Regions from separate parts of the Comamonas sp. FUJ_7 genome, predicted to be linked through region 2. Evidence: riboswitches for the same ligand, from Rfam matches in the RefSeq annotation. Region 2 holds a riboswitch; the other holds the start of a gene.

Region 1 (7,823 bases), on a different contig from region 2:
AGTGTCAGCGAGATAAAAGATACATCGCCGCAAACAAAATCGAATGCAGGCGTGATATCGATGTTTTCAGTGCCTTCGCGGCGGCGCATTTCCACGGGAGCCAAGCCCTCGGCGCGAGCCTTGGCCTTGGCGGCGCGCTCGGCCTTGAAGGCTTCTACGTCTTGCTCCTTGGCGTCATCGCTGTCGTCGTAGTCTTCGTCGATCTGCCCGCCATTGCGCATCCATGCATAGGGCGCAACGGGCTGGGTGTCGTTGTCTTCCTCTTCCTCGATGACTTCGCACAGCGCTTCATCGCAGGCTTGCTCCAGCGACTCGGGCGTCAGCGTGCGAGCGTTAAAGCTCTCGACACAGATCACGCGCTCGTCGCTGCGCAGACGCTCATGCAACTGGCTGTGGCCCACATCGATGCCGATGACCTGCGCGGCACCGGCCTGCAGCAGGCAGTCGGTAAAGCCGCCGGTGCTCTGCCCCACATCCAGGCAGCGCAGTCCCTTGACCGAGATGCCTGTGGCAGCCAGCGCCCCTTCCAACTTGAGCCCGCCACGCGAGATGTACTTGGCCTCTGCGGCATCGAGCAGGTTCAGCTCTGCGCCCGCAGGAATATCGTCACCGTTTTTGACGACCTTTTTCCAAGGAGCCAGCGGCGTCAGGCGCCACTCCACGCCCGAAGCAATCAGGCGCTGGGCTTGAGAGCGCGTAGAGGCATGACCAGCATCCACCAAAAAAACATCTGCGCGCATAGCGTCGCTTCCTTTGAAATAAACCGGCGCCAGGCGCTGCACAGAGGTGCAGCGGGCAAAAGAAATCTTTTTAGATAGCTGCTTGCGCTTGTCTTGCTTGCCATTCAGATAGATATCCATCTGAAACCAATGACTGACAAGCGCAAGAAGCTATCAAATAAATTAACACAGCTTCGATACAGGCGCGCTCCAAGCTCAGGACAGCGAGCAAGAGCCGCCTCGCGGCGAAGGTGCTGTCCCCCTCCCCTAGCGCGAAGCGCGTAGAGAGAGGGGCGAAGGCGCAAAGCGCCTCAGGGGGTGACCGCTACGATCAGTAGCGGTATGTCTCCGGCTTGTAAGGGCCTTCCTTCTTCACACCGATGTAAGCGGCTTGCTCATCGGTCAGCTCGGTCAGCATCGCGCCGACCTTCTTCAGGTGCAGGCGTGCCACCTTTTCGTCCAGCAGCTTGGGCAGCACGTAGACCTTACCCACTTCGTAGGCTTCGGGGCGTGTGAACAGCTCGATCTGGGCGATGGTCTGGTTGGCAAACGATGCGCTCATCACGAACGAGGGGTGGCCGGTAGCGCAACCCAGGTTCACCAGACGGCCCTTGGCCAGCAGGGTGATCTTCTTGCCGTCAGGGAACTTGATCTGGTCGACCTGGGGCTTGACTTCTTCCCACTCGTACTTCTCGATCGAAGCCACGTCGATTTCATTGTCGAAGTGACCGATGTTGCAGACGATGGCCTGGTCCTTCATGGCGACCATGTGCTCGTGGCGGATGATGTCCTTGTTGCCGGTAGTGGTCACGAAGATGTCGCACTTGTCGGCGGCATATTCCATGGTCACGACCTTGTAGCCTTCCATGGCGGCTTGCAGCGCGTTGATCGGGTCGATTTCTGTCACCCACACTTGGGCGCTCAAAGCGCGCAGTGCTTGGGCGCAGCCCTTGCCCACGTCACCGTAACCAGCCACGCAAGCGACCTTGCCCGCGATCATCACGTCGGTGGCGCGCTTGATACCGTCGACCAGCGATTCGCGGCAGCCGTACAGGTTGTCAAACTTGGACTTGGTTACCGAGTCGTTCACGTTGATCGCGCGGAACAGCAGGCTGCCGTTGGCCGACATTTCGTTCAGGCGGTGCACACCGGTGGTGGTTTCTTCGGTCACGCCCAAAATTTGGGCGGACTTGCGGGTGTACCAGGTGGGGTCCACCGCCAGCTTGGCCTTGATGGCGGCAAAGACGATTTTTTCTTCTTCCGAGCCGGGGTTGGCCAGCACGGACAGATCCTTCTCGGCCTTTTGACCCAGGTGCAGCAGCATGGTCGCATCGCCGCCGTCGTCCAGGATCATGTTGGGGCCTTCGTTGTCGGTGCCAGCAGCGCCGAATTCAAAGATGCGGTGGGTGTAGTCCCAGTAGTCTTCCAGCGACTCGCCCTTGATGGCAAACACGGGAGTGCCTGTCGCAGCAATGGCCGCAGCGGCGTGGTCTTGGGTCGAGAAGATGTTGCAAGACGCCCAGCGCACTTCGGCGCCCAAGTCCTTCAATGTCTCGATCAGCACAGCCGTTTGGATGGTCATGTGCAGCGAGCCGGTGATGCGCGCGCCCTTCAGGGGCTGGGCAGCAGCAAACTCTTCGCGGATGGCCATCAGGCCGGGCATTTCGGTTTCGGCAATCTTGATTTCCTTGCGGCCCCAGTCGGCCAGGGAAATGTCGGTAATGGCCGAGTCAGCGGGGTTGAAGCGCACAGCAGCGTTCATGGTTTTCTCCAAAAAATGAATGAAAAACCACGTTCTGCGGGGACAGGAAAATGCAGTCTCACCGCACAGAAAGCGTGGGTGAGCGTCGTTGCGGGATGGAATCCGAGCCTCGTGCTTGAAAAAGCACTGCAACGCTCCTCGGATGGTCGGCGATTATAAGGGAATCCCCTTGCAGCCTGCCGGGCGATAACCGACGCGGCTCAGGCCAATCACTGCCGGGCCGCCTTTTGCTCCTTTGCCGCCTGAACCGACAGCCACTGCACGCGCAGCGTCAGGGCACTCACCAGCGCCAGCACAGCCAAGGCCACGCTGCCCACGCCCGTCCAGCCCCAGCGCGACCAGAACCAGCCTGCCCCGGCCCCCAGCACGCTGGATCCCATGTAATAGCCCCAGAGGTAGAGCGACGATGCATGGCCTTTGGACTGCTGCGCCAGTCGTCCGACCCAGCCGCTGGCCACCGAGTGCGCGACAAAGAAACCAGCCGTCAGCAAAACAATGCCAGTGACGATGACTGCCAGTGGCTCAAACAGCGTCAGCACCACACCTGCCGCCATCAGCAGTGCACCGGCAATCAGCACCGGGCCACGGCCCAGCCTGTCAGCCAGCCCACCCGCTACGGGCGAAGCCACCATGCCAAACAGATAGGCATAGAAGATATGGCTGATCTGAAGCTGGCTCAAGCTGTACGGAGCGGCACTCAATAAAAAGCCGGCGTAGTTGTAGATGCTGACAAAAACACCCATCAGCCCAAAGGCAATCAGAAACAGCAGCGCCAGCCCTTTGTGATGCAAGTGTCGCCCCCAGGCCTGCAGGTGATAACGCGCACCCAGCCCGGTTTTCTTGATGAAGTTGCGTGAGTTGGGCAGCAGCCAGACAAAGCCCAGCGCAGCCAGCAAGTCCAGCACCGACAGCGCCGCCAGCGCATGGCGCCAGCCCCAGAACTCCGTCATGGCGCTCATCCCCACACGACCCAGCATGCCGCCCAAGGCCGTGCCGCCCACATACAGGCCCATGGCAAAGCCCAGACCTGGCGGATCGATCTCTTCAGACAGATAGGCCATGGCCACAGCGGGCACACCGCCCAGCAGCAGCCCCTCCAGTGCCCGGGCGGCCAGCAATGCATGCCACTGCGGCAGAAATGAGGCCAGCAGATTGCACAGCGCCGCCAGCGCCATGGAGACAAACATCAGCTTGCGTCGCCCCAGCCCCTCGGACAACGCCCCCGCAAGCACGATGGAGCCAGCCAAGCAAGCCGTGGACACCGACAGCGCCAGCGCGCTCTGGCCTGGGCTGATGGCAAAGGTGTGAGCCAGCTCAGGCAGCAGAGGCTGCACGCAGTACAGCAGCGAGAAAGTGGCAAAGCCCGCCAAGAACAAGGCCACGCTGACACGCCAGTAATCGGCAGAACCGCGCTTGATCCACACCGGGGCAGGGAGTGCGCAAGGCTGGGCAGGGTCGGATGCATTCACATCCTGCAGAACACGGTTCATGGTTGACGGACAAAGGCCGGAAAAGAGGCACGCTAAAGAGACACTCTCTATTGTGCTCCCCATGTCCCGGGGGCAAGGGGAGCACCGGCATTCGGCTGCAACTGCGGCATGCCGTCATTTCCGGGCTGCTTCCATGAATTGCCCCTGCCGCTAAAATAAGCGCCCTCAAGCCTTATTCACAGGCCTGCTCCCAAGGGACGCAGACCTTGTGCAGCAAGCGGACCGCTGCACCTTTTGTTGTCACAGCCGGCGTTCTCCGGCTGTATTTACAGCTCTCAATACTGTGTCATACGCCCCAGAAACCCGGCGCCGTCGTACGTTCGCCATCATCTCCCACCCGGACGCGGGTAAGACCACGCTGACCGAAAAGCTGCTGCTGTTCTCGGGCGCGATCCAGATTGCCGGTGCTGTCAAGGGCCGCAAGGCCTCGCGCCACGCGACTTCGGACTGGATGGAGATCGAAAAGCAGCGCGGCATCTCGGTGGCTTCGTCGGTGATGCAGATGAGCTACCGCGACCATGTGATCAACCTGCTCGACACCCCCGGCCACAAGGACTTCTCGGAAGATACCTACCGCGTGCTGACGGCCGTGGACTCCGCGCTGATGGTGATTGACGCGGCCAACGGTGTGGAAGCCATGACCCGCCGCCTGATCGAGGTCTGCCGCCAGCGCGACACGCCCATCATCTCCTTCGTCAACAAGTTCGACCGTGAAGTGCGCGACCCGCTGGACATCATGGACGAAGTGGAGCGCGAGCTGGGCATGCCCTGCTGCCCCATCACCTGGCCTGTGGGTCAGGGCAAGAGCTTTGGCGGCATCATCAATCTGCAGACGCAGACCATGACCGTGTTTGCCGCCGGCAGCGAAAAGCGCCCCGAAGACTTTGAAGTCATTCCGCTGACCGAAGTCGACAAGCTGCGTACCCGCTTTGGCAAGGCCTATGACGATGCCATCGAATCGATGGAGCTGGCCCAGGGCGCATCGGCCGAGTGGGACCATGAAGCCTTCCTGGCCGGCAAGCTCACGCCCGTGTTCTTCGGCTCGGGTGTGAACAACTTTGGTGTGATGGAAGTGCTGAACGCCGTGGTCGACATGTCGCCCCCGCCCGGCCCGCGCGTCGCCTTCACCGAAGTGAACCGCCAGCGCGAAGAAAAAATCATCAAGCCTGAAGACAAAGGCTTTGCCGGCGTGGTGTTCAAGGTGCAGGCCAATATGGACGCCAACCACCGCGACCGCATCGCCTTTGTGCGCGTGGCCAGCGGCAAGTACACGCCCGGCATGAAGATGAAGGTGCAGCGCACCGGCAAGGAACTGCGCCCCACCTCTGTGGTGACCTTCATGTCGCAGCGCCGCGAGGCCGTGGACGAGGCCTACGCAGGCGACATCATCGGCTTCACCATTCACGGCGGCGTGCAGCTGGGTGACTCCATCACCGACGGCCCCAACCTGCAGTTCACCGGCCTGCCCTTCTTTGCGCCCGAAATGTTCATGACCGTTGTGCTCAAGAACCCGCTGCGCACCAAGCAGCTGCAGCAAGGCCTGATGCAACTGGGCGAAGAAGGCGCGATTCAGGTGTTCAAGCCCGATGTCGGCGGCAATATGCTGCTGGGCGCCGTGGGTCAGCTGCAGTTTGAAGTGGTGCAGCACCGCCTCAAGACCGAGTACGACTGCGATGTGCGTCTGGAAGGCTGCCAGTACACCGGCGCACGCTGGATCACGGCGGACACCCCCGCCGAGCTGCGCCAGTTTGAAGCCGCCTACCCCATGCGCCTGGCGCACGACGCGGCCGACACGCTGGCCTTTTTGTGCACCAGCCCGTACGACGTGCGACTGGCGCAGGAACGATTCCCCAAGATTCATTTCCACCCGCTGCGCGAACACGCTGGATTGAGCCTGGGCAGTGCGAACTGAGTGTGCTCAGCCCCTGAGGCGCTTCGCGCCTTCCCCCTCTCTGGCTTCGCCGGAGGGGGACGACGCCCTCGCTGCGGGGCGGCCCTTGCTCGGCGTCCCGCCGTTGGGCCACTCCCAGTTCCAGCGTTATCTGCCCTGTATTGAGAGTTTGTTGTGAGCCAAGAATTTCTGCGCCCTTTGTCTGAACTGCCGGTCCCCCAGAACCTGTTGGGCGTGCTGACCGATATCGACGACACCCTGACCACCGATGGCGTAGTGCCCGAGCATGTGGTGGCCGCCATTGCACGCCTCAAGAGTGCGGGGCTGAAGGTCGTACCCATCACCGGCCGCCCCGTGGGCTGGAGCGTGCCTTTTGCTTCGGCCTGGCCCGTGGATTCCATCGTGGCCGAAAACGGGGCCGTGGCCCTGCGCCGCAATGCCCAAGGCGGTCTGGACAAGCTCTATCAGCAAGGCGATGCCGAGCGTGCCCGCAACTTTGCCCGCATGCAGCAGGTGCTGGAGCAGATCGAAGCCACGGTGCCCGGTGCCAAGCGCGCCACCGACTCTGCCGGCCGCGAATGCGATATCGCTGTGGATCACAGCGAGTTCACGCACATGCCCCAGGCACAGATCGATGAGTGCGTGGCCATCATGAAGGCTGCCGGCATGAATGCCACCGTCAGCTCCATCCATATCAACGGCTGGTTTGGCGATCACAACAAGCTCGAAGGCGCGCGCTGGATCGTGCGCGAGCTATTCGACATCAACCTGGACACCACGCTGGGCCAGTGGATCTATATCGGCGATTCGACCAACGACCAGCTCATGTTCCAGAGCGTTCCCCTGTCGGTGGGCGTGGCCAATATCGAGCGCTTTGTACCCCAGCTCAAGCACCTGCCCCGCTATGTCACCCAGGCCGAGCGCGGCGATGGTTTTGTGCAGCTGGTCGAACAGATTCTGACATCTCAAAAATAAGAGCGCCTTGCGCTTACTGGCAATTGAATTCAGTATTAAAAACATTTGAAATCATTACCAATCAAGCGCTACCCGCTCTCAAAATAAAGCCCGCAAGTCTTGCTACTGCGGGCTTTTTTCATAGCTAGAGGAATGCACCAGGGGCATCAATGCCATCAGGAATGCCGGTCACATAAAGCGCGAAAAGCATTGCGTCTGCTTCAGCAAGCCATCGCAAACTGCGATGTAATCAAACGCAAAAGACGACCGTCATATGCGTAAAAACCCACTGTTGGTACTCACTACAATTTTTAATTCATTTCAAAACATTTCAGAGAGACCAACACCATGCGCATGATTCGCCGCACCTTCGTCGCCACGGCCGTGGCAGCTACGACTGCTTTGACCGCCGCCAGCGCTTTTGCCCAGGGCAAGGAAGTCAAGATTGGCTATGCGCTGGCCGTCAACTCCCATTACGGCGCCGCCGCCAATGCCTGGGCCGAAGGCGTGGAAAAAGGCACGAACGGTGCCTACAAATTCAAGCAGTTTCCCGCCTCTGCACTGGGTGGCGAGCGTGAGCTGATCGAAGGCCTGCAACTGGGCACTGTGGAAGCCGCCATTGTCTCCACCGGCGCTTTGAGCAACTTTGTGCCTGCCGTGGGCGTGGTCGATATTCCCTTTCTGTTCCGCGACACGCAACACGCCCGTGCGGTGATGGACGGCGCTTTTGGTCAAGACCTGCTGGCCCAGTTCCAAAAGCGCGGCCTGGTGGCTCTGTCCTGGGGTGAGCAAGGCTTTCGCCATCTGAGCAACAACAAGCATGCCGTCAATGGCGTGGCCGATCTCAAGGGGCTGAAGATCCGCGTGACCGAGAACCCCGTGCACATCACGGCCTTCCGCACGCTGGGCGCATCGCCCACCCCCATGTCCTGGCCCGAGGTGATCGGCGCGCTCCAGCAGGGCACGATTGACGGCCAGGAGAACCCTATCTCCGTGCTGGTATCCAC
Region 2 (7,823 bases):
TGTTGACGTCAGGTGCAGGGATGTCCTTGGTGGGGCCGATGAGCAGGCCGATTTCGCTGGTGTAGCGGCGCGTCAGCCGCTCCAGCTCGGCGGTCGACAGCTTCTTGGGATCGACGCGGATGCCGCCCTTGGCTCCGCCATAGGGCACGTTCACAGCGGCGTTCTTGATGCTCATCCAGGCGGACAGAGCCATCACCTCGGACAGCGTCACATCCTGATGAAAGCGCACACCGCCCTTGCCGGGGCCGCGGCTCAGATTGTGCTGCACGCGGTAGCCTTCGAAGTGGGCGATGCGGCCATCGTCCATCTCGATGGGGACGTCGACGACCAGAATGCGCTTGGGGCGCTTGAGCGTTTCCACCCAGCGGGCGAGAGAGCCCAGATAGGGCGTGACGCGATCTACCTGTTGGAGATAAATGCCCCAGGGGCCGACATGGCTGGGGTCCAGGTAGGACGGTAAAGCATGCGTGGCAGCAGCGGTTCGAGAGTCTTTGGCTTGCATGGTGTAGGCCTTGTTGACTGTGATGAAGCAAGGCCTCTGAGAGGGCTTGCACTCCGGGATGCTCAGTGTGGGCGTGCTCGGTCGGGCTGTCCAAAGCTTCTTGCGCAACGGGGCAATGCATTTCTTGCATAACGAAGAAAATCTGCTGAAGTGCTGTATCTGCCCCACGGAAATCAGAAATTTGCCATCATCACCACCATGTCTGAAAACAATGATTGCAAGAGCGGCTGGTGCGGGCCAGCCCCGTTTGCCAACACTCCTCCAGTAGGTCTCGCTCCAGAACTGCAGACGCAGGAAGAGGTGTTGCCCGACTGGAAGACGCTGTGGCCCGATCTGCCCGAAGACAGTTACGCAGCAGCTGATGCGCTGTGGTGGTCGCGCAAGCTGGGGGCAGTGCAGGCGCTGGGGGCTGATGTGGCCGCGCTGATGGGCGAGGCTGCCGATGCCCGCGCCGTGCAGAGTGCGCTGGCGCGCACCTGGAACTGGTGGCCTGCCGACCGCGCACCGCGCTACTGGAAGTCCGGCGGCCCCAGCCGCGATGGTGAGTTGCTGCACGTGCCACTGCCAGAAGACGGCATCCGCCAAGGATTGACGCTGGTGCCAGCGCCCGAGACGGTGTTCAAGCTGCGCTGTGCCGAGGCCGAAATTGCCCTGCGCATAGGCCAGGATGTGAGCGCCGAGCAGGCCGCAGCTCTCGATTACGACAGTGCGCTGGCGCTGGTCGATGCGGCCTGCGTGGCCGTGGAATGGGTGGATGTGCGCTGGCGCGACGGCCTCAAGGCTCCGGCCCTGGCTTTGCTGGCCGATGGTCAATGCCATGGTGGACTGGCGCTGGGCGAGTGGCTGCCCGCATCTCAAATCCTTGGCCGTGACTGGAGCCAGCAGCTGTGCACGGTGACGGTGAATGGCGGCGAGGCTCAGCGCTTTACCGGCACGCACAGCCTGGGCGACCCGGCCTGGTTGCTGGTGGACTGGTTGCAGCATGTGGCGCGTGAATACGGCAGTGTGCCCGCTGGCACTGTGGTGACCACGGGCACCTGGTGTGGCTGCATGCCGTTGCAGACCGGTGATCGCTTTGAGATGGAATTCGAAGGGCTGGGCGGGCTGGGCTGGCAGTTCTGAGGCTTGGCTGCCTTCAAAAAAAAAGGAGCAACTAGCGCTTGCTGAATAATGATTTGAATACTGTTAAATATTCAAATCAAGACAGGCATTGCGCTAGCCGCTCTTGTTTTTATAAGAGCTAAAGCGGTTTTACTTCACCGTAATTTTGTCCAGCGCCGGGGAGCCGGGCGGATATTTCAACTCCAGCTTGCCCAGCATCTCGCACAGCAAGGTGGCAATCATTAGGTTGCGATGCGTCTTGGAGTCGGCGGGCACGATGGTCCACGGCGCCCAGGGCGTGTGGGTGGCAGCCAGCAACTGGCCATAGGCCTGCTGATATTCGTCCCACTGAGCGCGTACCTTGAGGTCGCCCTCGTCAAACTTCCAATGCTTGCAGGGGTCATCCAGACGTTCTTGCAGCCGCTTGCGTTGCTCGTCCTTGCTGATGTGCAGCATGAACTTGACGATGACCGTCCCGGTTTCGCTGAGCATGCGCTCAAAGTCATTGATCTGCGCGTAGCGCTGGGCCTGCTGCTCGGACGTCAGCCAGCCATTGACCACGGGCACCAGTACATCCTCGTACTGACTGCGGTTGAAAACCACCACTTCGCCAGCCCCTGGCATTTGCTGATGAATGCGCCAGAGGTAGTCGTGGGCCTTTTCGGTTTCCGTCGGGGCCTTCCAGCCTACGGTGCGTACGCCCAGCGGCGAGGTCTGGCTGAACACGGCGCGCAGGGTTCCGTCTTTGCCGGCGGCATCCATGCCCTGCAGGATGACCAGCAGCTTGAAGCGACGATCGGCATAGAAGACGTTTTGCAGACCGTCCAGCGCTACAGCCAGCTGATGCACGCTTGCCTTGTCGTGCTGCTTGCCTTTGCTGGAGGAAAAAGGCTTGGCTGCCGGGTCGTATTGCAGCAAATCGACGGGCGTCACCGGTGAGGCGTGAGGTATGCGGCTGTCCCGGGGCTGGCCGGGCTGCCACTGCAGCCAGAGCTGGCGCAAGGCCTCGTCCTGAAGCTCAAAGGGATAGACACAGGTTGCTGCGGGCGGAGTCTCTTCGGCTGGAAGCACCGCCTTTTTGGGGGCTCGCTTGATGGGAGCGGAGGGCTGCAAGGCTTTGACCGAATCGCTGGTGGGAAATGGCAAATTCTTGCCGGACTTTGGCGATGGGGAGGTGGCTGGCTGGGAGGTGGCTGCTTTGGCGCTCTGACGGGGCATACAAAAACTCCTGTGCAGTGAGGCGATTGGTGAGGCTGTGAGGCAGCAGGCTGCTCTTGTGCTGGTACTGGGCTGCCGATGCATTTTGAACCCCAGGTGCCGGCCGGTTGCGTCAGTTTTTATCGGCGGAACTCTCGCGCAGCAATTGCACAAAACGTCTGCTGGCCAGCCCCTGTGGGCGCTCCTTGGACCAGACCCAGTCCACAAACAAGGTCGTGCCATTGCTGAGGTTGAGCACGGGAATCTCCATCAAGGCCCCGGCGCTGATATGGGGCTCTACCAGCCCCTTGGGCAGCCAGCCCCAGGCCAGCCCGGCGCTGATCAGCGACAGCGCAGCCTGGTGGCTGTCCGTGCGCCAGAGCTGACGCGCAAAGACAAAGCGCGGGTCGGTCTGCTGCGGGTCGCGGCTGGCGACCAACACCTGGCGTGTGGCGGCGAGCTGCTCCACCGTGAGCCGGGGTGGCGTCGTGTCACTGGACGAATGCTCCGTCAGAACCTGTTGCCAGGGGGCGAACTGCGGCGACATCACGGCGACCAGCGTTTCGCGGCCCATCTCCTGAAAGCCTTCGCGGCCGTCCATGGCGGGGCGCTCGAACGCCAGCGCCAGGTGGGCGCGGCCGGAGTGCAGCAACTCCAGAGCATCCGCCTGCGGAGCCGCCAGCACTTCGATGGGCAAGGCTGGAAACTCCTGCACCAGCCGGGTCAGGGGCTCGCTCCAGTGCGTGGCCAGCAGCTCGGGGGCGATGACCAGCGTCAGTCGCTCTTCCAGCCCTTCATGCAGGGCCTGTGCCTGCCAGTTCAGCAGCTGAAGCTGCTCGGCCAGCAGCCGCGCCTGGGGTTCCAGCGCACGGGCAATGGCGGTGGGCGCTGGTTCACGGCTGCTGCGGTCAAACAGCTGCAAATCCAGCTCGGCCTCCAGCTGGGCAATGGCCATGCTCACGGCAGAAGGCACTTTGCCCAGCTTGCGTGCAGCTGCGGAAAAGGAGCCGGCATCGAGGACGGCCAGAAACAACGGGACCTGATCTGCGGTGAACGACATGGCTGATTTATCAGAAAAATTGAAAGGAACTGACTTTTATCTTCAATTTTCAGAACATACACTGCCAACCATGTCTCAACAAGCTTCAGCGATGGCATCCGCTTCTTCCTCTGCCAACTCTCTCCATCACCGCAACGCTGCTGCTCCTGCCAAGGCTACAGGTCTGCAAGGTACCAAGCGCCGGGTCATTTATGTGGGCCTGTATGAGGCGATTGCCATCATCGTCTCCAGCCTGATCTTTATGGCGATTGGCCAAAAAGCCAGTGACTCTGGGGTGATGGCAGTCGCAGCCTCTGTGATCGCCATTTGCTGGAATCTGAGCTTCAACTACCTGTTTGAAAAATGGGAAGCGCGCCAGACCGTCAAGGGCCGCTCCATACTGCGCCGGGTGGTGCATGCCATCGGCTTTGAGGGCGGTATTGCCGCCATGCTGATTCCTCTGATGGCATGGTGGTTCAATATTTCGCTGTGGGAAGCTGCGGTCATGGAGGCTGGCCTGCTGGTGTTCTTCATGGTCTATACCTTTGCCTTCAACTGGGCGTTTGACCGCATCTTTGGCTTGCCGGCTTCCGCCCAGGCTCTGTCTGCGTCTGAAGCGGTCTGAACGAACAAACGTCTGCTGCACTACCTATGCAGTGGACTTTGAAAGCCGTCTGGCAGCGAGCCTGAAGACGGTGCAGCCATAAAAAAAGCGTGTTCCCCTGGAAGGGAACACGCTTTTTTGTGTGCGGACGCAGTTATCAGCGGATGAGGCTGATCATGGCCTGCAGCAGGAAGGCGTTGATGATGTCGATGAAGAAGGCGCCCACCAGCGGCACGATCAGGAAGGCCTTGTGCGAAGGGCCGTACTGGTTGGTAATGGCCTGCATATTGGCGACGGCTGTGGGTGTGGCACCCATGCCAAAGCCGCAGTGGCCAGCAGCCAGCACGGCAGCGTCATAGTTCTTGCCCATGATGCGGAAGGTGATGAAGGCTGCATACAAAGCCATGACGATGGTCTGAGCCGCCAGGATGACTATCAGCGGGCCAGCCAGATCGGTCAGCTCCCACAGCTTGAGCGACAGCAGGGCAATGGCCAGATAGATGGACAAGGCAGCATTGCCAAAGACGTCGATGGCACGGTCGAAGACCTTGAAGCCAAAGACATAGTCCAGCACGTTGCGGATGATCACGCCACCGCCCAGAGCCCAGACAAAGGTTGGCAGCTGAATCGCCGTGCCCTTTGTCAGGCCGGTCATGAATTCCGCAAAGGCCAGGCAGGCAGCAAACAGTGCCAGCGTTTCCACGGCGGCATCGGCCGTGATCAGGCGAGGGGCCTTGCTGGGAGATTCGAAGTTGGCAACGTCGCTGCCTTCGCTGACGGCAGGGGCCTCTGAGTGCAGCTGTTCGGACTCTGTGCGTGGTTGTGCCAGCTGGTGCTTGGTAATCAGGCGCTTGGCCAGTGGCCCACCCAGCAGACCGCCAATCACCAGGCCAAAGGTCGCGCAGGCGATGCCCAGCGTGGTGGCGCCTGTCAGGCCGTACTGGTTTTCTAGCACCGAGCCCCAGGCGCCGGCAGTGCCGTGGCCGCCGACCAGGGTGATGGAGCCAGCGACCAGGCCGATCAGCGGATCCAGGCCCAGAATCGTGGCCAGGCCCACGCCCACAGTGTTCTGAACCATGATGAAGGCCGCAATGACACCCAGGAAGATGAACAGGCCTGAGCCGCCCTCGCGCAGCTTGGCAAAGTTGGCGCTCAAGCCGATCGACGAGAAAAACACCAGCATGAACGCGGACTGGAGGCTGCCTTCAAACGTCAGGCTCAGGCCAAGGGTCTGATGCAGGGCAAAGATGATGGCTGCGACCAGCAGGCCGCCGGAGACGGGCTCGGGGATGTTGAAGTCGCGCAGAAAGCGGATGTGCCGCGTCATGAGCTTGCCGATCAGCAGCACAAGCACGGCCATGATGAGTGTGTAGTACGCGCCAAAGGTCACGTTCATAGATTTCTCCGGTGAATTGCCCGCCGTGACCGCAAGAACTGCCGGTGTAGCAGGACTTGCGGCAGTGCGTCGCTGAGTACGATGACGATGGTGCCAAAGACTCAAAAATAGGGGCTGTAGGTACTCGTCCAGTTGTGGCGACAGCAGGTCCGGGTATCCCGGTCTGGGGCCAGCTGGTAAATCAAGAGCGATGCCACTGCAAGCGGCACCATATTGCAAATATGCTTGAAATAAGATGGCTACATTCGCTGTTAGCGAAATTACCTTGAGCTCAGCTGCTGTTTTTTGAGAGCGCAGTGAGCACTTCTGGTATAGCAAAGCGCGTCAAAGAAGCATTTTTTATGGGCAGCGCGCTCTGCAGCAAAGCAGGGAATATATGGATGGCCTTGATGCGGACCTGTAACGCTTCATACAGGGCGATGAACGGCAGTGATGCAGGTGCGCTATATGAACAGGCTCTAAAATGCAGGGCTTCACCCCGAGGAGCGCTGCAGCCGGTCATCACAGCGATGCATGACCCGTCAGGCTCGGGCTGGCAGATACCTTGTGCTATCTGCTCACCATCTACAACGGCGCTCACCTGTTTCCTTTGATTCTGGTTTTCACACAGGTGAGCTGATGTCTGCTGCTACCCCTTCCTCTGTCATTCCTCCCATGCGCCTGTCGGGCCTGGAGCCCGTGTTCATTGGCGATGACACGCTCTTCGTCAACGTGGGTGAGCGCACCAACGTCACCGGCTCCAAAGCGTTTGCACGCTTGATCCTGAATGAGCAGTACGAAGAAGCCTTGGCTGTGGCCCGCCAGCAGGTGGAAAACGGCGCGCAGGTCATTGACGTGAACATGGACGAAGCCATGCTGGACAGCAAGGCCGCCATGGTGCGCTTTCTGAACCTGATCGCCTCCGAGCCCGACATTGCCAAAGTGCCGGTGATGGTGGACAGCTCCAAGTGGGAAGTGATCGAAGCCGGCCTGCGCTGCTTGCAGGGCAAGGGCATCGTCAATTCCATCTCGATGAAGGAAGGCGTGGAAGAGTTCAAGGCCCATGCCAAACTGGTCAAGCGCTATGGCGCGGCTGCCGTGGTGATGGCTTTTGACGAGAAGGGTCAGGCCGACACCTTTGCGCGCAAGACCGAGATTTGCGAGCGCGCCTATCGAATCCTGGTCGATGAAGTTGGCTTCCCGCCCGAAGACATCATCTTCGACCCCAACGTGTTCGCGGTCGCCACCGGCATTGAAGAGCACAACAACTACGGCGTCGACTTTATTGAAGCCACTCGCTGGATCAAGCAAAACCTGCCCGGTGCCAAGGTCAGCGGCGGCGTCTCCAACGTGTCGTTTTCCTTCCGTGGCAACGACCCCGTGCGTGAGGCGATTCACACCGTGTTCCTGTACCACGCGATTGCGGCGGGCATGGACATGGGCATCGTCAACGCCGGCATGATCGGCGTGTACGACGACCTGGAGCCGAACCTGCGCGAGCGCGTGGAAGACGTGGTGCTCAACCGCCGCCCTGATGCGGCCGAGCGCTTGCTGGAGATTGCCGACCAGGCCAAGGGCAACGCCAAGGACGACAGCAAAAAGCTGGAGTGGCGCGGTACTCCCGACAACCCCAAGACCGTGAACGAGCGCCTGACCCACGCGTTGGTGCATGGCATCACCGACTTCATCACCGTAGACACGGAAGAGGCTTACCAGCAGATCGTGGTGCAAGGCGGTGGCCGCCCGCTGCACGTGATCGAAGGCCCGCTGATGGACGGCATGAACGTGGTGGGTGACCTGTTTGGCGCCGGCAAGATGTTCCTACCGCAGGTGGTCAAATCCGCCCGCGTGATGAAGCAGGCCGTGGCCCACCTCGTGCCCTACATCGAAGAGGAAAAGCGCCAGCAAGAAGCCGCTGGCATGGACGTGACCAGCAAGGGAAAGATCGTCATTGCCACGGTGAAGGGCGACGTGCACGACATTGGCAAGAACATCGTCACCGTGG

The links. Region 2 has a riboswitch for S-adenosylhomocysteine ahead of metH (methionine synthase). Riboswitches for the same ligand answer to the same signal wherever they lie in the genome.
Region 1: another riboswitch for S-adenosylhomocysteine. It lies ahead of ahcY (adenosylhomocysteinase); the one in region 2 lies ahead of metH (methionine synthase).

What each region holds. Positions count from the first base shown of each region.
Region 1 covers NZ_JBXXZI010000004.1:283,956-291,778, forward strand. The annotation lists gene AC2I9W_RS08425 (TlyA family RNA methyltransferase) at 1-740, opposite strand, end outside; gene ahcY (adenosylhomocysteinase) at 1,051-2,481, opposite strand; S-adenosyl-L-homocysteine riboswitch at 2,555-2,627, opposite strand; gene AC2I9W_RS08435 (MFS transporter) at 2,691-3,971, opposite strand; gene AC2I9W_RS08440 (peptide chain release factor 3) at 4,255-5,883, shown strand; gene AC2I9W_RS08445 (HAD-IIB family hydrolase) at 6,037-6,837, shown strand; gene AC2I9W_RS08450 (TRAP transporter substrate-binding protein) at 7,165-7,823, shown strand, end outside.
Region 2 covers NZ_JBXXZI010000005.1:9,560-17,382, forward strand. The annotation lists gene AC2I9W_RS08700 (Glu/Leu/Phe/Val family dehydrogenase) at 1-502, opposite strand, end outside; gene AC2I9W_RS08705 (fumarylacetoacetate hydrolase family protein) at 701-1,624, shown strand; gene AC2I9W_RS08710 (PPK2 family polyphosphate kinase) at 1,754-2,821, opposite strand; gene AC2I9W_RS08715 (LysR family transcriptional regulator) at 2,934-3,860, opposite strand; gene AC2I9W_RS08720 (PACE efflux transporter) at 3,952-4,464, shown strand; gene gltS (sodium/glutamate symporter) at 4,601-5,839, opposite strand; S-adenosyl-L-homocysteine riboswitch at 6,314-6,424, shown strand; gene metH (methionine synthase) at 6,458-7,823, shown strand, end outside.